DNA from 4 places in the Zymobacter palmae genome. Region 3 is predicted to be linked to each of the others. Evidence: predicted binding sites of a transcription regulator. Region 3 holds the regulator's gene; each other region holds the start of a gene.
The links. Region 3 encodes PhoB, which activates phosphate uptake and scavenging genes when phosphate is short. Its sites were predicted from a motif close to TGTCATANNNNTGTCANA; they were not measured.
Positions count from the first base shown of each region.

Region 1 (6,033 bases), 970 kb from region 3:
ACAGCAGCTTGTAATCGTTGACGTGCACCATCATGCTTTTGTGAACAAAGCATTGGAAAGAACCACTACCTACAAAGAGCACGTGAAGGAACGTCATCTACATGTGGCTACAAAAAGAACTCCGACTTTCCCCTTTTCGCAGAGGCTTTCATCTCATTACGGATGAAATAGAGCATGCACTGAGCGCAGAACTGCGCCAGATCAATGTGGGTCTGCTTCACGCGTTCATCAAGCATACATCAGCATCGCTGACGATTAACGAAAATGCCGATCCGACGGTACGGGTCGATTTTGAAAGCTTTTTCAACCATGCGGTGCCTGAAAACGAGCCTTACTATCGCCATACCTACGAAGGCAGCGATGACATGCCCGCTCACCTGAAAAGCAGCCTGTTAGGACCTAGCGTACAGATTCCGGTCTCTGCAGGACGCCTCAACCTCGGAACATGGCAGGGAATCTACCTGTGCGAACATCGCAATCACGGAGGACGTCGGACGCTAGTGCTGACGCTTCAAGGCGAATAGCACTACACCGGTGATCTATATGGCATGGTATGAAGCGCCTCGCTACCACTCCAGTGCTTCGCGCACGAAGGGAATAGTCAGCTTGCGCTTAGCCGACAACGAGGCCATGTCCAGCCGATCAAGAACTTCAAACAGTTCTGACAGCCGCCGCGGGCCACGATGCAGGATGTAGCGCGCCACCTCGTGAGGGAGCTGCATGCCCCGCATCGCTGCTCGCAGAATCAAGGCATCGCGCCGCTGCTCATCTGTCGGTGGGCTGAGGTGAAACGTCATGCCCCATCCCAAGCGGGATGCTAGATCAGGCAGTTTGACATCCAGCTGGCGCGGCGCGCACGGCGCACTGACGACCATGCGCTTACCCGCATCACGCATGCGATTAAAGCAGTGAAACAACCCTTCTTCCCAGCGCTTTCGCCCCATCACGACGTCAATGTCGTCCAGCGCCAGTAAATCAAGGTGCTCAGTATCCTCTAGCATCAGCGGCGGAAAGTGACCCAGCTGCTGAAGCGGCACATAGAGAGAACGCATGCCTTGATCGCTGGCATCGTGACATGCCGCCTGCAACAGGTGGCTACGCCCCGTCTCTTCATTGCCCCACAGATAGACCAACGGTTCGTCCGCACGCTGCAGCTGAAGTTTCAGTGCAGCGATAGCGCCAGCATTATCTCCCGGCAGAAAACTGGCAAACGTTGCGTCATCATGGATACCCACGCCCAACGGCAATTGCCACGGCATTGCTTCTCCTGAAACCTGTTTCCCCTTAAAGGGTCATCCCCGGTCGTGAACGAGGCCGTCCTGCCTGTCACTCCGTCCCTGGTGTGCTCGTATCCATGCCCATTGGCGACTCTATAATGGCCGCGGATGGTGCTACAATGCGGCCCCTCTATTCTTGCTGGTCATGAACGGCACACCTTGTCATGTCATTATCATACCTCATTGTTCACGCGGTGAGGCCATACTGACGCCAAGCCTTCCCTTTCGGGTTGCCGCACTTGCCAGTCATTACTGCTTTTTCGACCACGTCAGGAGCTTTCCCATGGACGACAAAACCGACTCAGGCTTCACTCCCGAACAAGTGCCGCCCCGCCGCATCGTCGCGCTGCTGTCAGGCGAAGGCAACCGGCTGGAAGCGCTGATCGAGGCTCAGTCTCACGATGAGTTGGGGGGCGAACTGGTCGCCGTCATTGCCGATCGCACCGATACTGCCGGCACGGAAAAGGCTCATGCGGCAGGTATCGACGTTGCCATACTGCCCCGTGATGAATACGACACGCCGACAGCTTATGATGGCGCACTGATAAAAACGATCGAACGCCATGCCCCAGACCTAGTAGTGCTTGATGGCTTCTGGCACATCTTCAGCCCAATATTCACCAGCCGCTTCAACGGACGATTGCTGAACTGTCACCCATCGCTGCTGCCCGCACTGGTGGGGCGTCACACGCACCAGCGTGCACTGGATGAAGGTCTACAGGAGCACGGTGCCAGCGTGCATTTCGTCATCGAAGGGCTGAATACGGGACCGCTCATCATTCAGGCCGTGGCCAAGGTGGCCAGCGATGACACAGCGGAAACGCTGGCAGAGAAAGTGCTGGCTCGCGAAGAACTGATCTACCCGATCGCCATTCGCTGGTTCCTAGAAGGACGCCTAAAACTGGGGGCACAGGGAGCCGAGCTGGACGGCATCCTGCTGCCACCGACCGGGCTTCGCCTATCAAACGAAGACGCCGAAGAAGAACTCAACGGCGAATAATAGGGCGAGAATAGTATAGAGGTGCGTGCCGACTACCCTGCACAGTGGCAGGGTAGTCGTCTGGATCTATCAATGCGGTCGTTGCTCAATCTTGAATGCGAAGAACTGGTTTTTTTGATGCACGCTAAAGTTGTCATCTGACGCAAAGACAAGTACCTCGCTGCCATCGGCGGCACGCCCCAGAGCAACGCTTTCGATATTGTCAGGCACAAGTCCCATCGCACGAAAATCGATCAACTGGCTCTTGCGTATCGGCGTGATGCGTTGATTGGTGTTCGCCAACGATGACAGATGCAGTACATCGGTCGCGCCGGCGATATCCGCCATAAAAACCTTAATGGTCGCCCCATAGCCACTGGCAAAGCTGCGCTCAATAACCAACAGACGATGATCGTCGAGTGCCACCACTTCCGACACGCCATTATCGTTGGAATATGGAGAACGTAGTGCAGGCTGCGGCACCGGTGAAACAGGATAGGTATAGGCCGCCGTCGGTTGGCCACTGCGAGCATCGTAGCGCACGAATCGGGCTAAGCTGCCAGACGTCAGCCGCGCGATCGATCCATCTTGGCGCAGCGACGTTTCCATCCCCGCGATCAAGTCGCCGGAAGGCAGTACGGCAAGCCCCTCAAATGCGAGGTTGTCACGAATGCCACTCTGCCTGTCCGCTGTGGGCGCAAAACCTTCCGGCACTGAAAACTCTTTGACCCAAGCGCCATTATTGTCGGCAACACGCACCACGGACGGCAAGCCTGCACGCGCACTGCCTTCACTCGTCCAGTAGAGCTGGTTGTTCGGCCCACGCCGGACCGATTCCGGATCGACACTGCCTGCGGCGAAAGGCTGTCCATTGCGATCCTTAAGCGTGATGGTGCGTACCACATCAACGCGCCGTATCTGTCCAGGCTGAATGTCGATGGCCAGCTCATAGATACGCGCGGGAGCCTTCTGCGATCGGTCATCGCTGATGGCCAAGTAGTGGCCCGTTGCGGGATCGAAATCCAGCCCCGATATCCCTCCGAAGGGAATACCATCAAATTGAGTATCCCACGGTAACGAATACTCACCGATATAGTTCAGAGAGACACCTGCCGAACAATCTCCCATCGGACAAGGCATACGGATCTGCGTCGCCCCCTCCATTCCTGACGCTAACGGTACGGAAAAGAGCACCGCTAACGCACTACCGGCGAACCACTGCATGATCTTCACTGCCTATCTCCTTTTGCCTTCAATATGTTGCGCCCACTATAGTCACCGATCGATGACAGTTAGATGACGCCATTGATGCGTTATTACGCCATAGCCTAGGAGCTCTCAGGCAGTGCCATGGCCCGACACATTAAACATCCGATCGTTCACCGCACTCCACATCAAGGCGTTCTGAACATCATCGCTACGATAAAACTCTTCGTTTGTGCACAGCGCATAAAAAAAGCACCAACCTTAACGGTTGGTGCTTTTCCATTCACAAACAGCACTATGTCGGCGCAGCCGGTCGTGCTCGCCTTAGCGGAGTCGCGCGCGATCAGGTACGCGGCAGAGTGACGCCACGCTGGCCTTGGTATTTACCGTTGCGATCGCCGTAGGACACATCGCAGATTTCGTCGGATTCAAAGAACAGCATCTGCGCCACGCCTTCGTTGGCATAGATCTTCGCGGGCAGGTTAGTGGTGTTGGAAAATTCCAGCGTCACGTGCCCTTCCCACTCAGGTTCCAACGGCGTGACGTTAACGATGATGCCGCAGCGCGCGTATGTGGATTTACCCAAGCATACCGTCAGAACGCTGCGCGGGATGCGGAAATATTCCACCGTACGTGCCAGCGCAAACGAGTTCGGCGGAATAATGCAGACGTCGCCCGTCACGTCTACGAAGCTGCGATCATCGAAGTTCTTAGGGTCAACGGTCGCAGAGAAGATGTTAGTGAACACCTTGAATTCGTTTGCACAGCGGACGTCATAGCCATAGCTGGAGGTGCCATAGGAAATGACGCGCTGCCCGTCTTCAGCGTTACGGACCTGATCGGCTTCGAAAGGCTCGATCATGCCGTGGTCGCGTGCCATTCGACGAATCCAGTGGTCCGATTTGATACTCATGCGCTGCGCCTACCTGTCAATCTGTGAAGTCATGACTGACCGCTATGGCCAGCCGTCTGTGCTTGTGCGCGAGGATACCAGACTTTCCCCATCACCACATTATCAGCGCCCGCATCAGCTGAAGCCAATGGTGGGACCTGAGGCTTCCGGCTGGGCCTGACATGCCTCATCCAGCTGCGCCACGATCGAGGCGAAGTGCTGAGCGGCAGGCTGATCCGGTGCAGCGATGACGGGCGGCACGCCTTTATCCATCTGCTCACGGACCGACAGCGCCAATGGTAGGCGGCCGAGGACCGGTGCGTTGTAACGCTCGGCAATGCGCTGACCGCCCCCTTCACCAAAAATAGCTTCTTGGTGCCCACAGCATGAGCAGGTATGAAAACTCATATTTTCAACAATTCCCAACACCGGCACATGCACCTTGCGGAACATCTCGATTCCTCGCTCAGCATCCAGCAGCGCGATATCCTGCGGCGTGGTCACGATGACGGCACCGGACACGGGGACTTTCTGTGCCAGCGTCAGCTGTATGTCTCCCGTGCCGGGCGGCATATCAATGAACAAATAGTCCAGTTCGCCCCACTGCGTCTGATTGTAGAGCTGCTGAAAAGCCGTTGAGGCCATCGGTCCGCGCCACACCATCGGCGTGGTCACGTCAACTAAAAAGGCGATCGACATTACCCGAAGACCATGCGCATCAACGGGGCGCATGGTCTTGTCATCGATCATGTCCGGGCGCGTCTGTGGATCGACACCCAGCATATGTGCCTGACTCGGACCATAGATATCGGCATCGAGCACACCCACTCGCTTGCCCCGCGCCGCCATGGCCAACGCCAGATTCGCCGTCACCGTCGATTTGCCGACCCCGCCCTTGCCCGATGCAACGGCAATGATATGCCCGACCGTATTCGCCATCGACCTGCTCCTTTTCTTTATTCATTCAGTGGCATAAGCGCGGCCGCTCTCACCAAGGCACCAAGGACTCACCCTCTTCCCGTTCAGCTTGGTAACAGCACGACTCGCCTTTTTTCTGCATCGAAACACATCCAATCACGCAGACGTTTCACTTCCTCTACTTTACAACGACACGCGTCATTACCCCACAACAACACTCTGGCTTAATCTGCAATGCCATGCTCCGATCGCAGGCCTGCGGCTAGCTCGCACGCGATAATGACACCCTCAGAAAAAGTGGTGTTTTTATTGGCGTTCCCACCGCGCACCCCATACCGAAATGCGGGTTAACGCGTTAGAATGTACGATTCTATCAGTATTGGATGATTGCGACGTTTCACTTCATCATCCCGAATTCTGCCGCTGTCTGCACATGCACCAACGTACCTGAGCACTGATTACCGCAGGGCATGGCAGTGCAGACAACTTCAAATGTTCGAGGCCACACCCCATGTCAAGACGCAAGATTCTGGTTACCAGCGCGCTTCCTTACGCCAATGGAGATATCCACCTAGGGCACTTGCTCGAGTACATCCAGACCGACATGTGGGTTCGCTTCCAGAAAAGCCGCGGTCATGAGTGCCACTACGTTTGCGCTGACGATGCGCACGGTACGGCCATCATGTTGCGTGCCGAGCAGGAAGGCATCACTCCGGAAGAGCTGATCGCACGCGTAAACGAAGCCCACCAAGCTGACTTCG
Region 1 is NZ_AP018933.1:1,047,415-1,053,447, reverse strand. Features, by position in the region: gene ZBT109_RS04650 (secondary thiamine-phosphate synthase enzyme YjbQ) at 102-524, shown strand; gene hda (DnaA regulatory inactivator Hda) at 567-1,259, opposite strand; gene purN (phosphoribosylglycinamide formyltransferase) at 1,561-2,277, shown strand; gene ZBT109_RS04635 (esterase-like activity of phytase family protein) at 2,347-3,480, opposite strand; gene dcd (dCTP deaminase) at 3,806-4,375, opposite strand; gene apbC (iron-sulfur cluster carrier protein ApbC) at 4,490-5,293, opposite strand; gene metG (methionine--tRNA ligase) at 5,784-6,033, shown strand, end outside.
Region 1: the regulator PhoB is predicted to act here: its motif matches at 3,541-3,558, upstream of ZBT109_RS04635 (esterase-like activity of phytase family protein).

Region 2 (6,033 bases), 1.4 Mb from region 3:
CTTTATGTGCTCATCACTGCTTTGATATGAAGACAAAAGGCCCCCGCCGATAGCGATATCGACGGGGGCCTTTGCATTTCCGATGGCGGTCAGGCGTGCCTATGCCCAGAAGAGCGATAGCACGGCAGCGCGGATACCGTTGGGTGATCGCTGAAGGAGGAGGCAGGCCGTTAGGCCAGTGCCCCGTGGCTAGGCATTGTCCGCGTCGAACGCGTCGTAGACGCCAGGCCAGTACACGGCCTGCGCGAAATAGACACGACGGTTTGTTGACTGATTGATAACGGGCGACCCTTGGAGCCGATACCCCATTCGCAGCGCCGCACACACCTTGTGATTGAGCTCTTCCTTGTTGACCGAGGTCAACAGCATGTAAACGTCATACCCTTCAGGGAGAGAGGAAAGGGAAGTCGGCATCGGAACGCTCCTGAATATCAAACCAAGCGGTAATCGCAATCATGAATGAAATGGCCTTCGGTACAGGGCCTTGTCACAAAAGATACCGCAATCCCACCTTCCCGCACCACTTTCCGGCCGGCTAGCGACGGCTCCGGTGGCGAGCGGTGCTTACGGGGCATTAATATACCGTTATCATTGGCATATGATAACCATGCACTTTGGAGAGGTATAATAGCGCAAAACAGCAAATGGAAAGGTGTGAAAGGAGATGAGCGTAAGGATACGCTGAGCGTGATAACGACATAACGACAAGGAGGGGCAGTGCGTGGGTTTACCTTAAGGAGGTCGGCAGATGACGTAACGGTATGCCGCTCTGTCTGCCACCGCCTTGTTCATGACGGTTATGTTTATCTATTCATAAAGGAAACAGATTCGAGCGGCAGACATCCTGAATGACCGCTCGAAAGGTGTCGTTAGTCTCTGTCCTTGCGTACGCGCAATAGCATACGCAACGCACGCTCGATGATATGTGCCTGATCGGCATCGAGTTGCAACAAGGTATTCGCCACGCTGTCCACGCAGCGGCGATGCTCTTCAGAGGCATTTTCGTAGACGCGAGTCTGATAGGCACGACGCGGCTCTTCGATCCCGACCGGCTGCGGCTGGTTGGGCTCATAGTCCAGCGAATAGCGAGGTAGGTTGAGACGCGCTTCGATGTCGCGTGCCAGTTCCTCGCCGATATTGCGATTGGACTGTGATGAAGTGGAACCGTGCGTCGACAGTATCCGGGAGATATAGCTGGGTGAACGCTCCAACGCATTGGCGAGTTCTACCTGCCTACCCTCGAACAGGTCGTTCATCAGATTACGTAAGTTCTTACGGCGGATGTCATAGATCGTCATACCGCTATCATCGCGGGAGCTTATTCAAAGATAAATTTCCCGCGGGATAATTCGGATATGCCTTTAAGGTCATTATGTCATGCGGTGTCTACCGCGAACGACGCTCACTTGTGAGCACGGAGTACGTCTATTACCTTGCGTAGGGTTTCGACCTCCGCCAAGGACATGAAAGGCAGGCTATTCATGATGTATTGGATATGCGCACAATGGCGACATTGTGTCTCAGTATCACCGTGACAGCAGCCCGGCGTAGAGAACGGAGGCGTCGGTGCTTGGTCAGAATCATCACGCGTCGTGTCGTAGGCCTCCATCGGCTCACCGACAGTTTGGGCGGCACCATTGGCAAGTGGACGATCAAGATAGCCCGTTTCCAGACCAAGATGGTGCTCAATGCGACGCGCACTGATCTCACTCATATTTCGCGTCCACGACTTGCCATCCCGCGGCGGTGATAGCCAACGGGATATTTCACCTGCATTGCGCTCGACCGCCTTTGCGAGGGCAGTCTGATTTCCCTTGAACCGTTCGCGAATCAAGCGTTGCAGGTGAATGCGTCGCCGATCGTATAGCGTGTTGATATCCATGACGCTATCATCGCGTAACGTTTCCTTCGGGTAAATAACCGCAGGGTGTTGATGTTAAAATAACCTTGAGGTCATAATGGGCGTGACCTTTATGGTAACAGCAACGGGAGGAGCCGTGCTCACCTTCTATGTCGACCAGCACTAATATGGAGTAAGAGGAACAGAAGCATGACAAAGAAAAGAAACACGCAGCTGTTGAACTGGATCAAGACGGCGACCGATGAACAGGTCAATATGGCCGGGGCCTCACGCAGCTACCTGCGCCTGATCGCCTATGGTCACAAGCACCCCTCGGCCTCGGTGGCGGCCGGTATTGAGCGGGCCACGCAAGGGGCGGTCACGCGGCAGCAGCTGCGCCCGCAGGACTGGCCACTGATCTGGCCAGAGCTTGCCGACAGCCCCGAGCAGATCGCACAGGCCGCAAAGGCACTGGCGACCATTCAAGCGCAGACCGAGCATTCGCCACGATAATAAAGACAGCGCTATTTTATTTGATGTAATCAAGCGGGCATGCCGCTTCGAGCGAGCATGAAAAGGGCGCGCTATGCGGGCCGATGCGTAATGCGGCACGGGTAGGGCGCCTTGCAATTATGGACCAGTGGCACTATCGGTTATCACAGCCACTAGCGGTTATCACCGTGACCGAAATCACTGATCGCTGCGATGGAAGGGCGGACGCAGGGTGGGGATCCGTGTTCAGTGAGGGTAGGGCAGCAGAGGCATGATGCAATGACGTTTCCTTTAAGAAATAAATGGCGGTCCTGAAACGTGCGGTAAAAATAAAAAGCGCATTGCCTGTTGTCATATAACCGTCACATATCTATGTGATTTTGGAATACGAGGGTGCTGAACATGGACATAGTCTCGTGAGGTTATAATGGGTAAAAATAAACCCGATGTCAGCAAGGAAATAAGCTGGCTGGCATTCAATGAACGAGTATTGCAAGAGGCAGCGGATAAGAATAATCCCCTTATTGAACGAATGCGCTTTCTTGGCATTTATTCCAGCAACCTTGAAGAATTCTATAAAGTGCGCGTTGCTGATCTGCGGCGTAGGATGCTGATCTACGAACATCAGCCGCAGGGACATGAACTGCGCCAGCTGCTCAAGCAGATCAGGGCCTACGTCAAGGCGCTGGAGCAGCGGTTCGATGCGCTTTACAAAGCGCTGCTGATAGAGCTGGCCCGTAATCAGATATTCTTGGTCAATGAACACCAGTTGACGGCCGAACAGCAGCAGTGGTTGAGTCGGTATTTTATCGATAATCTGCACCCGTACATCAACCCTATTATGATCAGTCCAGAAATGGATCTGACCCGCTTTTTGAAAGACGATAACACTTATTTAGCCGTCGATATAAAATGCGGCAAGCATACGCACTATGCGTTACTCGAAATTATTTCCAATAAACTACCGCGATTTATCACCCTGCCATCTTCCTCTCGTCGCCGTCACAGCATCATTCTGCTGGACAATGTCATGCGCTATTGCCTGCGCGATATCTTCGAACAGTTCTATGACCCCATTGATGAACTGCACGCGTATGCAATGAAGATGACACGGGATGCGGAATACGATCTGGTCTCGGAGGTGGAATCGAGTCTGCTTGATGTGATGTCCTCCAGTCTCAAGCAGCGTCTGACGGCCAAACTGGTGCGGTTCGTCTATCAGCGTGAGATGCCGCAGGAAATGGTGGCGATGCTGTGCGAGAAACTGTCGATCACCGATGCCGACTACCTGACCGCAGGTGGCCGTTATCACAGCGACAAGGACTTCATCAAGTTCCCCAATATCGGGCGACGCAGTCTGGAATACCGACCGCTGCCGCCAGCCGCGCATCCCGCTTTCAAGGGTTGCCGCAACGGTTTTGATGCGATCCGGCGGCAGGATATCCTGCTGTACTATCCCTACCATTCGTTCGAGCATGTGCTGGATGTGCTGCGTCAGGCTGCCTGCGATCCCGATGTGGTGTCTCTCAAGATCAATATCTATCGCGTTGCCCGTCAGTCACAGGTGATCGACGCCTTGGTGCACGCGGCCTATAACGGCAAGAAAGTGACGGTAATGGTCGAGCTTCAAGCCCGCTTCGACGAAGAAGCCAATATCATGTGGGCCAAGCGTCTGACCGATGCCGGTGTGCGCGTACTGTTTTCCGCGCCGGGGTTCAAGGTGCACGCCAAGCTGTTTTTGATTACGCGCCGAGAGGGAAATGCGCTCGTGCAGTATGCCCATATCGGTACCGGCAACTTCAATGAATCGACAGCTCGGTTGTATACCGACTACTCGCTGCTGACCGCTGATGAACGCATCACCGATGAAGTGCAGCGCGTGTTCCGCTTTCTGGAAATGCCATATTTCCCGGAAACGTTCGAACATCTGATGGTTTCACCACAGAACACGCGTGAATCGCTGTATGCGCTGATCGACCATGAAATCCATAACGCCGGGCAGGGCAAGGCTACTGGCATCACGCTCAAGGTTAACAATCTGGTCGATGATGGCTTGATTGAGCGGCTATATGCTGCCTCCCGCGCGGGGGTGCCGATCGATTTGTTGGTGCGCGGTATGTGCACGTTGGTGCCTCAGCAGAAAGGGCTTAGCGATAACATTCGGGCCATCAGCATCCTTGATCGCTATCTGGAGCACGACCGTGTCTACGTCTTTGAGAACAATGGCAATCGACGGGTGTTCATTTCATCCGCGGACTGGATGACGCGCAATATCGACAATCGCGTTGAAGTGGCCGTGGAGCTGCTCGCGCCCGCCATCAAGCGTCAGGTGCTGGACATCCTTGCGCTGCTGTTCAGCGACAATACCAAGGCGCGTGTTATCGACCGCTCGCTGAGCAATCGCTATGTGCCGCGCGGCAATCAGCGCAAGGTAAGAGGGCAGCTTGCTGTCCACCAGTACATCGAACGTATGGCAAGCGATTCGCATGCGTAGACCGTTCGCTGAATAACAATAACTGCCTGCGTACGTTGCCGTGTGCAAAGGTGATCTAAAAGGACTCATATCACTATGCCTATCTCTTCCGTTCCTGCGCGCAGCCAGTCACAGGCGCCGCGTGAATATGCCGTGATTGATCTGGGATCCAACAGCTTCCAGATGCTCGTGGCAAGAATCGCCAACGACACCGTGTACGCGGTAGATCGCATCCGCTATCCCGTGCGCTTGGCGGCGGGGCTGAACGATCAGATGGCCATGAGCGAAGAATCTATGCAGCGTGGGCTGGATTGCCTGGCTCTGTTTGCTGAGCGTCTGCAAGGCTTTCCCGCCGAAAGCGTGTCGATCATCGGCACCTATACGCTGAGGGTCGCGACCAATACCGACGTTTTCCTTGAGCGGGCTGCGGCCATTCTGCCGTATCCCATTGAGGTCGTGTCGGGTCATCAGGAGGCGCGCCTGATCTTTATGGGCGTCGAGCATACTCAGCCCGAGCAGGGCCAGATACTGGTCATCGATATCGGTGGTGGTTCGACCGAATGCATTATTGGCAAGGATTTCACGCCGCTGCTGATCGAAAGCTGTTCGATGGGCTGTGTCAGCTTTGCCGATGTCTATTTCGGCAATGAAGAGATCAGCCCCGAGCGCTTTGAACGTGCACGCGCCGCTGCCGCACAGAAGATGGTGTCGTCCGCGGCGCAGTTCAGCGAATACGGTTGGGAGTGCGGTTTGGGCACGTCCAGCACCATCAAGTCGATAAGCCGTGTGCTGGCCAGTATGGAAGAGCCGGAAGGGCGGGTGACACGCAAAGGGCTAGAGCGATTGGTCGCTGAGGTGTTGAAGTACACCACTTTCGACAGCCTGATCCTGCCGGGGCTGCCCAAAGAGCGCAAGGGCATCTTTGTGCCGGGGCTGGCAATCCTATGTGGTGTGTTCGATGCACTGGGTCTTGAAACGCTGCACTACTGTGCCAGCGGGCTGCGTGAAGGGATGCTGTATGAAACCGAACCCACTTGGCGTTGCCACGATATACGCAGTCGCTCCTTTGGAGCGCTGACGATACAGTACATGCTGGACGTTGCGCAGGCCGAACGCGTTACGGAAACAATGTTGGCCCTGTATGCGCAGTGGCGCCAGCAGAACCCGACGCTGGTCAATGCGTGGCTTGAACCGCTCGTGCACTGGAGTGGCATGCTGCATGAGATGG
Region 2 is NZ_AP018933.1:1,703,115-1,709,147, reverse strand. Features, by position in the region: gene ZBT109_RS07650 (DUF1737 domain-containing protein) at 190-414, opposite strand; gene ZBT109_RS07645 (hypothetical protein) at 870-1,298, opposite strand; gene ZBT109_RS07640 (hypothetical protein) at 1,403-1,882, opposite strand; gene ZBT109_RS07635 (transcriptional regulator) at 2,051-2,353, shown strand; gene ppk1 (polyphosphate kinase 1) at 2,760-4,826, shown strand; gene ZBT109_RS07625 (Ppx/GppA phosphatase family protein) at 4,902-6,033, shown strand, end outside.
Region 2: the regulator PhoB is predicted to act here: its motif matches at 2,682-2,699, upstream of ppk1 (polyphosphate kinase 1).

Region 3 (6,033 bases):
GCGCTTCATTCGCGAACTGCCCGAAGACCTGATTGAAGAAGTGCGCTTGCGTGGACAGGTTGCCCGTCCTATGCCGCCGTCCCGCAGCAGCTTTTCATCGAAGAATGCATCGCGTGGTGGGCTGTACGATTCCAAGCGCTCGCTCGAGCAGCAGCAGGCTGAGCACGATGGCATGAGCCTATCGCTGGGGCAGCGCGTTTCTCACCCGGTCTTTGGGGACGGTACTGTGATTGGTGCCGAAGGCCAAGGCAGTCGTGCGCGCGTCCAGATCAATTTCGACGATGAAGGCAACAAGTGGTTGGTGCTGGGCTTTGCCAAGCTGCAACCGCTCTAAGCGCTCGTGCCTTCCGCGCTGAGCGCGGTACATCGCGTTACCCTTATGATGCCGTCGCATTCTGCTCACGCAGGGTGCGCCGGCATTGTTATCCTCGGGTATAAATATCAACCAACAAGGGCCATGTCATGAATGCAATCGATGCCTTACAGCAGGGCGCCCGAATGGTGCTGTCCCCCGGATTGCGTCGTTACGTCGTCGTTCCGGTGGCTATCAGCGCGGTGCTGTACGTTGTGCTACTGGGCTTTCTCTACGCTTACCTGCCTGGCTGGAGCGATGCGCTGACCCGCCATTTTCCTTCATGGCTGCATTGGTTGTCGTGGCTGATATGGCTTTTGATGATGGCTACATCGTTAGTTATCACTTACTTCACATTCACGCTTGTCGTTGCCTTTCTGGCGTCCCCCTTCTATGGCCTGCTGGCGGAACAGGTCGAACGGCAGCTAGGGGGGAGTGGCAGTCAGGACGAGCGGCGCTGGGGGCAGCTGATCACTGATAGCCTCGGGCGTGAATGGCAAAAACTGTCGTTCATCCTGCCGCGGATGGCGCTGCTGTTCGCTATCGGCTTTGTTCCGGGGACACAGCCGTTCATGCCAGTGGCCTGGCTGCTTCTTTCGGCTTGGTGCCTGTCCATTCAGTATCTGGACTATGTGATGGATAACCATCAGGTGAGCTTTGCGGATATGCGTGGCTTGCTATGGAAGCATAAGGGACAGACGCTGCTCTTTGGTCTTATCCTGACGCCTCTTATCGTCGTCCCGATACTCAATCTGATTATTATGCCCGCGGCCGTAGCCGCAGGCGTTATTCTCTGGAGCCACCATTATCGAACGGGGTCTTGATAGTCGAGTGCTTTTGATAAGCCATCTCTGGGGTTTGTAAGTGGTTACAAACTTTGGATGCCGTCAATTGATGCCATGTTTGCCTTCTAAGCCAGTTTTCAGCAGGGCAGGAAGGAGAGTAAATCAGAAGGTGCTACGCTTCATAGAGTGGTGCGGTTCAGTATGAGCGCAGTCCACCGTGTCATATTTCATCGGCTCTGATGGCCAGCGGCTATGACCATCGGGGCATTTTCCCCTTTACCGTCATTCTTGTACCTGAGACCTCATTCATGGCCCGTGAATCGCGTTCGCTTCGCCGTCTGGCGCTGCCATCAGTATTACTGGGAATGGTTATGACGGCAGTGGTGGGGTGTGCTGGCGAGCCTGCCAAACCCACCACGCGTTCTCCCTCACTCAAAGTGGTCGATCATCAGCCGATCAGCCCTCCCGTGTTGCAGGATGCCTTTCCTCCTCGCTATTACAGCCCCGCAGAAGCACAGAAGCTAGAACGACGCAGTGGCTATCGCGTCGATCACAGCCTGCGCTCTTCCGCGGCCAACGCACGTGTGCGAACGCTGGTGATCCACTACACGGGGGGAGACGATCCCGCTGCCATCCGTGAGCTGACCGGCGAACACGTTGGCGTGCACTATCTGATTCCCGAACAAACCGGCATCTACAATAGCCAGCCTGTCATCATGCAGCTGGCCGATGAGGATCTGCGGGCATGGCATGCGGGCGTCAGTTCGTGGAAAGGACGCGACAACCTTAACGACACCTCCATCGGTATCGAGATCGTCAATCCCGGTTTCACGCGGACTGAAACAGGGATGGTGTGGCATCCGTTTTCATCTTCTCAGATTAATCAGGTTGTGGTGCTCGCGAAGGATATCGTTAACCGCTATGGCATCACGCCGACCGATGTCGTAGGGCACTCGGATATCTCGCCGGGCCGCAAGCTGGATCCGGGTCCCTTCTTCCCATGGAAAGAGCTGGCCGATGCGGGGGTGGGGGCGTGGCCTGATAGCGCTACGATCGCTGCCTATCGGCAGCGCTTTGATAGTCTGGGCCTGCCGGCGATTGGTGATCTGCAGAACGCGTTTTCACGCTATGGCTACAGTTTGGTATCCAGCGGGGTAATGGATGAGAAGACACGGCAGGTCGTGGCTGCGTTCCAGATGCACTTCCGACCCGCCGATTACAGTGGCGTTGCCGATGCGGAAACAACGGCCATTCTGTTTGCGCTGCTCGACAAGTATCAAGGGCCTGCCGTTGCCCAACAATTGCTAGGCAGCCGCTTCGCACCTAAGCCTGTTCCTGTGCGTGCCGTCAGACGTAAGTAAGTGATCGCTATCGCTGAATAGATCTTTAAACAAGGGAATAAAAAAGGCGCATCATCATGATGCGCCTTTTTTGTGAGAGCAAAAGAGAGGGTTACAGGCCGTTAGGAATCAGGCGGTCTTCAGGGAAATGTAGGCTGAAGCGGGCACCTTCTCCGGGAGCACTCTTAATGGTCAAATAGCCTTTGTGGCGCAGCATGACGTGCTTGACGATCGCAAGCCCAAGCCCCGTTCCCCCAGTGGCACTGGAACGCCCCTTGTCGACACGATAGAAACGTTCGGTTAGGCGTGGAAGGTGGCGTTGGTCGATACCATCGCCATCATCTGCCACTTCGAGAATGCCGCCTTGAACGCTGCCATGTGCGTCACGTTCCAATGTCCACGTCAGCTCGATAGTGCGCTGTTGGCCGGAATAGCGCACGGCATTCGATACAAGATTGGTGATGGCGCTACGAATTTCGAGAGGGTCGCCGTAGAGGCTGTAGCCCGGTTCGACCTTCATAGTCAACGTATGGCCGTAGGACTCCGATAGTGCGATACCGTCACGGCGCACGTTGTCGATCAGGGCTGCAATATCCATGATGGCGTGAGGCGTGGTGCGGGTATCGTTTTCCAAGCGCGATAGCATCAGCAGGTCATCGGTCAGGTGCTGCATGCGCTCGGCCTGCTGTTGCATCTGGCCGATGCCGCGAGCCAATCGCGGCGGCAATATATCGTTAGCGGCCTGTTCGAACGTTTCCAGATAGCCACGCAGCACGGTCAGTGGTGTGCGTAGCTCATGGGAGACGTTAGCGACGAAATCGCGGCGCATTTGTTCCAGACGATGCAGACGCGTGACGTCACTGACAATCAGCAGTCGCTCGTCGTTGCCAAACGGAGTGATGCGGTACTGTAGCATGTATGACGTATCAACCGGGGACGGACGGACAAGCGGTTCATCGTAGTGCTGATCTTCGTAGTAGCGTACGAACTGTTCGTCGTGCAGTACGTTCGTGATGACCTGACCTCGGTGTTCCTGTGTGTTCAGGCCAAGGATGCGTTGTGCGGCATGGTTCCAGCTATCGAGTTGCCCGTGGCTGTCGATAGCAACAATCGCATCGGTCATGGCCTCGGCGGTCTGTCCCATACGGAGGACAGCATCGTTCAGGCGTTTCTGGCGGCGATGCTGTGCTTGACGGTAACGGTGCAGGCGCGACAGCATGGCCCCCCAGCCGCCGTTAGCCCACGGTACAGGCTGCTCTGGTGTACGAAACCAGCGGTAGACCTGCCAGAGTTGCCGCAGCTGTCGCAGCAGTGCCGCCATGAGGCCAATACACAGCCCCCACAGCCATTGATGCTGTGAGAATCCCAGTATTCCCGTTGGCACGAGCACCAGCGGTAGCATAACCATCAGTTCACGCAGCCAGAACATGCGGCGTTATCCCTGTCAGACGAAGCAGTCAGCAAAAGCGGTGTCCTGAGTGGGCACCGAATGGAATGAGTGTAGCGGTTCTCGCTCGCGTTCAGCGCTGGGCCGAGAAGCGGTAGCCTGAGCCACGGACAGTTTGGATCAGGCCATCGTAGCCTTCTCCCATCGCTTTGCGCAGGCGTCGGATATGAACGTCGATCGTGCGCTCTTCTACAAACACGCTTGCACCCCACACGCGATCCAGCAGCTGTGCGCGACTGTAAACGCGTTCCTGATGGGTCATGAAGAACGACAGTAAGCGATATTCGGTAGGGCCCAGCTCAAGTGGGCGCCCGTCGATGGTGACGCGCTGACTGGTGGGGTCGAGTACCAGGCCGTTCACTTCGACGGTGCCTTGGCCGCTTGGCGCGGCGCGGCGCATAACCGCGCGCATGCGGGCAATTAGCTCGCGCGGCGAGAACGGCTTGGTGACATAGTCATCAGCGCCGGCTTCAAGCCCCTGCACCTTGTTGTCTTCCTCACCTTTTGCCGTCAGCAGAATGATGGGAATTTCATGGGTCGTCTCGTCGCGCTTCAGGCGGCGCGCCAGTTTGATGCCGCTGATATCGGGCATCATCCAGTCCAGCAGAATCAGATCGGGACGATGATCAAGCACCATCTCGTGGCCTTGCTGCGCATTCTCGGCTTCCAGCACCTCGAATCCCGCCATTTCAAGGGCGGTTGCCAGCATGTCGCGGATGGCCGCTTCGTCATCGATGATCAGGATGGTCTGCGCCATAGTGGCTCCTCATGAAACCAGTGGTGGGCTGATGAATCAGGGCCAGAGCGACAGCGCGATACCGCCGAACAGACACACTCCTGTCCAGTGATTGTTGAGAAATGCCTTGAAACAGGCGTCGCGATCGCGGAAGCGCGTCAACCACTGCTGGTACAGGAAGGTAGCGGCAACACCCATTACCCCCAGCCAATAGAATCCCCCCAGTGCCATGCTGAGTCCCAGACCGGATAGCAGCACCAGCATCAACAGTTGCAGCAGCATGATGATGGCGAGGTCGGCGTTGCCGAACAGAATGGCAGTGGACTTAACGCCAAGCTGCTGATCATCGTCGCGATCGACCATGGCGTACTGGGTGTCATAGATCACCGACCATACCACATTGGCTAGAAACAGCCACCAAGCGTCCAGCGGCACGGTGCCCTGCACGGCGCCGAACGCCATTGGGATGCTCCAGCCGAATGCCGCTCCTAGCACGACCTGAGGAAGGTGGGTGTAGCGTTTCATGAACGGATAGATGGCGGCTAGGGCGGCACCACCGAACGACAGCAGCACCGTGAATGCATTGGTGAAACAGACAAGAATAAAGGAAGCGCCTAACAGGATACCGAACAGTGCCAGTGCTTCTTTGGGAGCGATTGCCCCGACGGCCAGGGGGCGTGATCGGGTGCGTGCGACATGGCCGTCGATGTGCCGATCGGCATAGTCGTTGATCACGCAGCCCGCTGCGCGCATCAGATAGACCCCCAGCAGGAAGATCACCAGCACGCGTCGAGAGGGAATGCCCTGGCGGGCCAGCCACAGCGCTGAGAGTGTCGGCCACATCAGCAGCCAGGTACCAATAGGTCGATCTAGGCGCATCAGCCGAATGAAATCGCAGGCGCGGTAGCGAAGGAAGTGGTGTATGGCGTGCAACATGGATGGATCCCAGAGCAGAAAACAGTAAAGAGGCCTTATCCTTGCATGGAGAGTACCCGAATGATGTCTATCATTGCCATGACACATGTGAGTGTGTGACACGACGTGACAAATATATGTATAGCGGACCGGCGCGACTGGCACCGCCTCATATGATGTTGCTACGATGACGCTGGCATTGCCATGACAGAGTCGCATGGCGACAACCGGCTCATCATGTGTAGTTGAAGGCATGATGACATGCACTATCGCGGCATTATAGGCAGGGCATTTCCCCGTGGAGGTGTCATGTCAGTGTGTCCAGGCATGACGGGGAACATTAGCGCACTCGTTGCGTGTTTCCGTCCAGGGATGGGCACGTGTGCCATACTTTTTTCTGTTTTTCAGGAGTTCAACATGCGTAAACCGGAACTTGCAGCAGCCATCGCCGAACGTGC
Region 3 is NZ_AP018933.1:77,290-83,322, forward strand. Features, by position in the region: gene uvrD (DNA helicase II) at 1-334, shown strand, start outside; gene cysZ (sulfate transporter CysZ) at 463-1,176, shown strand; gene ZBT109_RS00370 (N-acetylmuramoyl-L-alanine amidase) at 1,446-2,498, shown strand; gene phoR (phosphate regulon sensor histidine kinase PhoR) at 2,590-3,906, opposite strand; gene phoB (phosphate regulon transcriptional regulator PhoB) at 3,998-4,681, opposite strand; gene ubiA (4-hydroxybenzoate octaprenyltransferase) at 4,718-5,596, opposite strand; gene ZBT109_RS00390 (HU family DNA-binding protein) at 5,993-6,033, shown strand, end outside.

Region 4 (6,033 bases), 370 kb from region 3:
GTCTGGATGAATGCGGGCGCAACGGTATTGCACAGCACGCCGTGCTTGGCCTCTTCATAGGATAGCCCTTTGATGAAGGCCGCCAGTCCCGCTTTGGCGGTGTTGTAGACGGCTTCTTCCCAGTAGGGCTGCACGGTGTTTTCGGAGGTGATACAGACAAAACGCCCCCACTTGCGCTCCCGCATGGCCGGAAGGGTGGCTCGGGCGACGCGCACAGCGGACATGAAGTCGATCTGCCACGCTTCCAAATAGTCATCATCACTGAGCGTCAGCGGGTCGCCTTTGGCCCCGGTCACACCGGCTGTATGCACCACGATATCGATGTGGCCGAAGGTATGGCGAGCCTCGCTGACAACGGCATCGATGTCTTGCTGGCGCGTGACATCGGCAGCCAGACGTAACGTTTGCGCAGGCAGATCAGCTGTCTTTTCATCAAGCGCCTGCTGATCCAGGTCGCTCAGTACCAGCTTGACGCCTTCCTCGGCCAGCAGTCTAGCCGTAGCCAGTCCGATACCACCTGCTGCGCCAGTAATCAGCGCAACGCGATCACGAATTCCCAGTTCCATCTGGCGTTCTCCTATCCATGGTCGACGGTGGCTAGCGTAGCCACCGTCCTATTTTTACTGTGGCCGAATACCCCTAGATGTCCAGCCTCTCATCGTGAGGCAGCGCATTGATGTCGTAGTTCCGTAGTGGGGCATTAACACCGCTAAGCGGCTGGATATCCTGCTGTCACCGGTATCAGCAACCAAACGGAAACGTTATTCTTTTTGCACAAAACGTTTTTACGACAAGGGATTACAAGAGGAAGAGCAATGCGAGGGGGAAAACTATGTATAGGGATATTCCTGAGCTGTCTGTTAGGCACCGGAATCCCGTTGGGCATCGGTCTGAAGGTGCTGAGCGATCGGTTGCCAGAATCGTCTGCGGTAGCACCCACGCCGCCTGCCAAGGTCGCGCCGGTATACCCCGCCGTGCTGACAGGGCGGCCGAGCGTCGAACTGGGGGACTTTATTCTGTCGACGATGCCTGATAAGGAGAAAAGAAGTTCTAGGGAAGATGGGTGGGCATGGGTATGGCAATCAGAGGCGCAGCATATTGCGTGGAGTGCTGAGCTAGGGCCCAGTGCGAATGCGACGGAACGTGTTGGGGTTATGCGGATCCATGTGCTTGACGAGATAGCGACGGAGCTGCGCGAGACCAACCAAGAGCTAGGTTGGGATATCACGCTTTCTGCGTCGGGCAACCCGAAGTTTGGTGTTGAGAAAATTGAATTTTCACCGCACGACTGCTTCGGAATCTGGAATGGTGCCTGCACCTTCGAAACGTTGCCATCGCTCGCAAAAGTAGGCATCACTGCGCATCTGCAATGTATCCAGCGCTCTGTTTCAGGTGAGAATGCTACTTATCTCATTCATCGAGATGATAAAGAAGATCGCTTACTCTCTTGGGAGGTCACAGGAGGGTCGGGTGGGTATAGTCAGAATTGGTGGGTTGAGCCTTATTCTGTTGAAGCATTGAGCGCCGATTGCGGAGAACAAGACAATTCTCCGTTGCCTGAAGATATAGAAATGTCTTCTAGCAACCAGCCTGATATCGAGCGCTATCAGGCAATGGCTAATGAGGCACTCAAGGCGCTTTCTGCACGGGCGGCGGAGACCAAGGGCAAGCACTGTACGGTGCGCTTGGTAATGGACAGATGGGGTGCTTCCCTACCGGTGATTGATGTCTCGCGGGCTGGAAACGATGTGCCTCTGTGCGATGACGTGCTGAAGGTACTGGAGAAGGAGCAGTGGCCGGAATCGCTGTCGCAGACCGCCACGGTATTTGAGGTTACGGTCGGCACATAGCTCGGCGCGAGTGATAGCAGCGCTTCATGGTTGTCGCGGACGGTATCTTCCTAACGCAAGAAAGCGGCCCTCGGTAGGGGCCGCTTTTTCATTGGCCGCGTTTTAGTGAGCGGCTGGTGCCAGTGTCTTGGTAACGTTCTGAGTGGTCTGGTGGCTGATGCCCAGTGCGTCACGAATGGTGAAGAACAGGTCTGTCTGGTCGGTCAGTCCCAGTACGCGGCCTGCACGCGGGCCAGTGGCGGCTATGCGCAGCTGAGTACCGGTATGTTCCTGCGATCCTTCGGAAGCGGTGGCATAGCTCATCGCCATCACCGCGTTGTCATGCGTGCGCAGTGCCAGCGACAGCCCCGGCACCTTGCCATCCGTGGGGATGATCTGGCTGGAGTGGGCATGGTCGGCTGTCACGAGCACCAGCGTATCCGGGTGGGTCTTGGCGTAGGCCAGTGCCTCCTGAATCGCTTGGTCGAGGTCGACAACTTCACCGATCTGGCCGCATGGGTTAGCCGCGTGATCCTGTTTGTCGATGGATGCCCCTTCCACCTGCAGGAAGAAGCCGGTGGGGTTCTTGTCCAGCAGTGAAATGGCCTTGCGGGTCATTTCCTTCAGGCTGGGCTGGCTGTCGGGGCGTTCGGGGTTAGGTGTGCAGACCGCCGGAGGTGTGTCGAGGTGGCCGTTGTGCGTGGCTTTGGGGCCATCCCAATTGACCGGCATATCGTTGGCCGCGAACAGTCCTAGCACCGGCTGTTTCTGATCAGCCACCTTCAGTGCGCTCAGCTGAGCGCGGTCGCCGACGAGCTGATAGCCGCGAGCGCTGGCTTGATCAAGCAAGCTCTGGCCTTTCCACTGCCCCGCATGGGCTTGTTGTTCGAAGTAGGCGCGACCACCGCCGAAAATGATGTCTGGGCGAACGTTGAGCGACTGTTCGGCGATTGAACCAGCGCCCCCGTTTTCGAGTGCATCCGCTGCGCACTTCGCGGCGACTTCATCGGGGCCCTTGCAGCTGCGCAGGGCAACGTGCGCCATCAGCGCGGCGGGGGTGGCGTCCTGTACCTCTGCCGTCGTGACGTTACCAGTGGCCTTGCCGCTGGCTTTAGCCAGTTCCAGCAGCGTTGGCATTGGGCGGCCATTCACATCAACACCGATGGCCTTGTTGTAGCTTTTAGTACCGGTTGTCCAGCCGGTGGCCGATGCCGCTGAGTCCGTCACGTAATCCGGGCGGTGGGTCGTGCGGTCGAGCGAGAACGTGGTGTACTGGCCGGTGAAGGGGAAGGCATCCAGCCCTTTAAAACGGCCCGCAGCGCCTTCGGCGTAGTTGCGAGCAGACGTGATTTCCGAGTCACCCATGCCGTCTCCGATAAAAAGAATGACATTGCGTGCCTTCTGGTCGGAGAACGCCTGGCGAATCTCGTCCTGCGTGATGTGATAGCCGCGGCGTGCGGCGCCCTGTGCATCGACGGGGCCGGATACGGAAGCGGCCTGTGCGAGCGAGGCGGCAAGAAGCGTGCCGCAGAGGGTAAGGCTGGGAAGGGCAAAGCTGGAAAGATGTCGTGCCATCATGAGTCAGGATTCCCCGAAACGCTGTGAGTGCGGTTGTTATCCTCCGCGGGACCGCCAGTGCTGCCCGAGGAGTGCCCAGACACAGTTGCATGGGCAGATGACGTTTTCGTGACCGCTGGATGACATTCTGATGACAGTCGATTGCCGTCCTTTGGAGCTGATTTAGAGAGGGGCTTCATCGTGCCTTATATTTTTCTTATCTAAGGTGATGGCAGACTGTTTTATTGGCTGATGGCGCTGTTTTTCATAAAGAATTTTCTGCTTGTTGATCACTTTTGAGTGTTTTTAGGCGTTCTGAGTGTCATTTTCATGACATAGCAGACCTTCCTGTTTTGAAATACATGCCCGATATAACGTGTTGAATAACAATAGTATTTATACGGGTGGCCTATAGCCCTTTAACAAAACTGTCATTTACTCGTCACTTACCTGTCATAAAACCGTCACCGTTTTGTCACATCGCCCTTCTAGATTCTGGTCATGAGATGCACAGGCGATGCCGCCTTCGGCCCCTGTCATGCCGTGATCACTTTTCTGGAGAACCGCCATGCTCAAGCGCACGACCATTGCTCTGACCATGTTGTTAAGCGCTCCTCTTGTTCAGGCCGCTCCGACGGTGACAGGTGCTGGGGCAACCTTCCCTTATCCGGTGTATACGCGCTGGGCGGATGACTACCAGGATGCCAAGAACGTTGCTATCAACTATCAAGGCATTGGTTCGGGGGGCGGTATCGCTCAAATTAAAGCACGCACGGTGACGTTCGGTGCTTCTGACGTGCCGATGAGTGCAGAAGACCAGCAGAAAGCAGGGCTGGTGCAGTGGCCGATGATCATGGGGGGCGTTGTGCCCATCGTGAACCTTGGCGCTGCTCTTGGAGGGAATTCGCTGAAGTTGGATGGCGAAACCCTCGCGGCCATCTATTCCGGTGATATCACACGCTGGAATGATGCCCGCATCAAGGCGCTGAACCCTGATATCAATCTGCCGGATCTGGCGATCACGCCGGTTCACCGCGCAGAGGGATCGGGTACCAACTATCTGTTCACCCACTATCTGAGTGAGGTCAGTCCGGCCTTCAAACAGAAAGTCGGTGAAGGTAATACGGTGCCGTGGCCTAACGGTATTGGGGCTCAGGCCAATGGGGGAGTGGCTTCACGTGTGCAAGGCACGGTCGGAGCCATCGGGTATGTCGAGTACGCTTACGCGCGCCAGAACAAGGTGGCCACTGTGGTGCTGAAAAACCGCGACGGTGGGTATGTGACACCGGGCGCAGACAGCTTCAGCGCCGCTGCTCGACATGCAGACTGGAAGAATGCACCAGGTCTGGCGTTGGTCTTGACCAACCAGCCCGGCAAGGACAGCTGGCCGATCACCGGGGTGTCTTACATCCTGATGCCAGTCAAACCTGCCGATGCTGCAGCGGCCAAAGAAGCCTTGGCATTCTTCAACTGGGCCTACGTTAGCGGCAAGGATACTGCCGCGGCATTGGATTATGTAGCAATGCCGAAGAACGTAATCGACCAGGTGGAGCATGATGTCTGGTCGAAAATCACGGACGGCAGTACGCCGCTGTGGCCGGCCCAGTGATCTGCTGAATATCCGTCCCCCTGGCGGTAGTGTGGGCCGGGGGACGGGTACTCAGATAGCGAGCGCTGACCCGAACAGATGAACGTTATCGCCTCTGTCGGGCCAGTGTCTGCATCTGCCTTAAGGCGTCAAGCAGGAGTGATGGAATGATGACACGGCGAGCACCCAGTAAGAGAGGTGATCGTGTGCTGGCACTGACAACCGGGGCTGCCGCATGGAGCATCCCGGCCTTGTTGGTTGCCTTATTGCTGTCGCTGGCGATTGCAGGATGGCCTGCGCTGAGCCAGCACGGAATGGAATTCATTACGGGGACCGTCTGGGCGCCCGTTCAAGGCCAGTATGGTGCGCTTCCGGCGCTATACGGCACCGTCGTAAGTTCCCTTATTGCTATTGCACTGGCTGTGCCCGTTGCATGGGGTGTCGCCAGCCTGCTGACCGAATGGTGCCCTGTCAGGCTGGCCCGCTTTATTGGCTCGCTGATCGAACTGCTGGCTGCCGTACCGTCTATCGTCTACGGCATGTGGGGCAGCATGGTGCTGTGCCCGTGGTTGCAGCGACTGTTTCCCTCGATATTCCCCGCGGGGTCAGGCATCGCTTCTGCCGGTATCGTGCTGGCATTGATGGTCACCCCGTTGATTACCGCCATGACGCGCGATGCGATGCAACAGGTATCACCGCTAGTGAAAGAGTCCTGCTATGGGCTGGGCGGCACATCGTGGGAAACATTGCGCCATGTAGTTTTCCCATCGATTCGCCGCAGCTTGGCGGGGGCGATTGTACTGGGGCTTGGCCGCGCACTCGGCGAGACCATGGCGGTGTCGTTCGTGATCGGTAATAACGTCTTCCTGAGTATGTCACCGACGCATCAAGGTACCTCCATCGCCGCCCTGATTTCGTCGCAGTTCTCCGAAGCCGATGGCAGCCAGCGTTCCGCGCTGCTGGCCTTGGGGCTGCTGCTGTTCATCATCACTACAGTGGTGCTTGCCATTGCTCGCATGATTCAGCGAGGAGGAAAACAGGCATGATGACCTCAACCTC
Region 4 is NZ_AP018933.1:2,726,207-2,732,239, reverse strand. Features, by position in the region: gene ZBT109_RS12025 (SDR family NAD(P)-dependent oxidoreductase) at 1-566, opposite strand, end outside; gene ZBT109_RS12020 (hypothetical protein) at 879-1,850, shown strand; gene phoA (alkaline phosphatase) at 1,953-3,407, opposite strand; gene pstS (phosphate ABC transporter substrate-binding protein PstS) at 3,955-4,995, shown strand; gene pstC (phosphate ABC transporter permease subunit PstC) at 5,142-6,020, shown strand; gene pstA (phosphate ABC transporter permease PstA) at 6,017-6,033, shown strand, end outside.
Region 4: the regulator PhoB is predicted to act here: its motif matches at 3,838-3,855, upstream of pstS (phosphate ABC transporter substrate-binding protein PstS).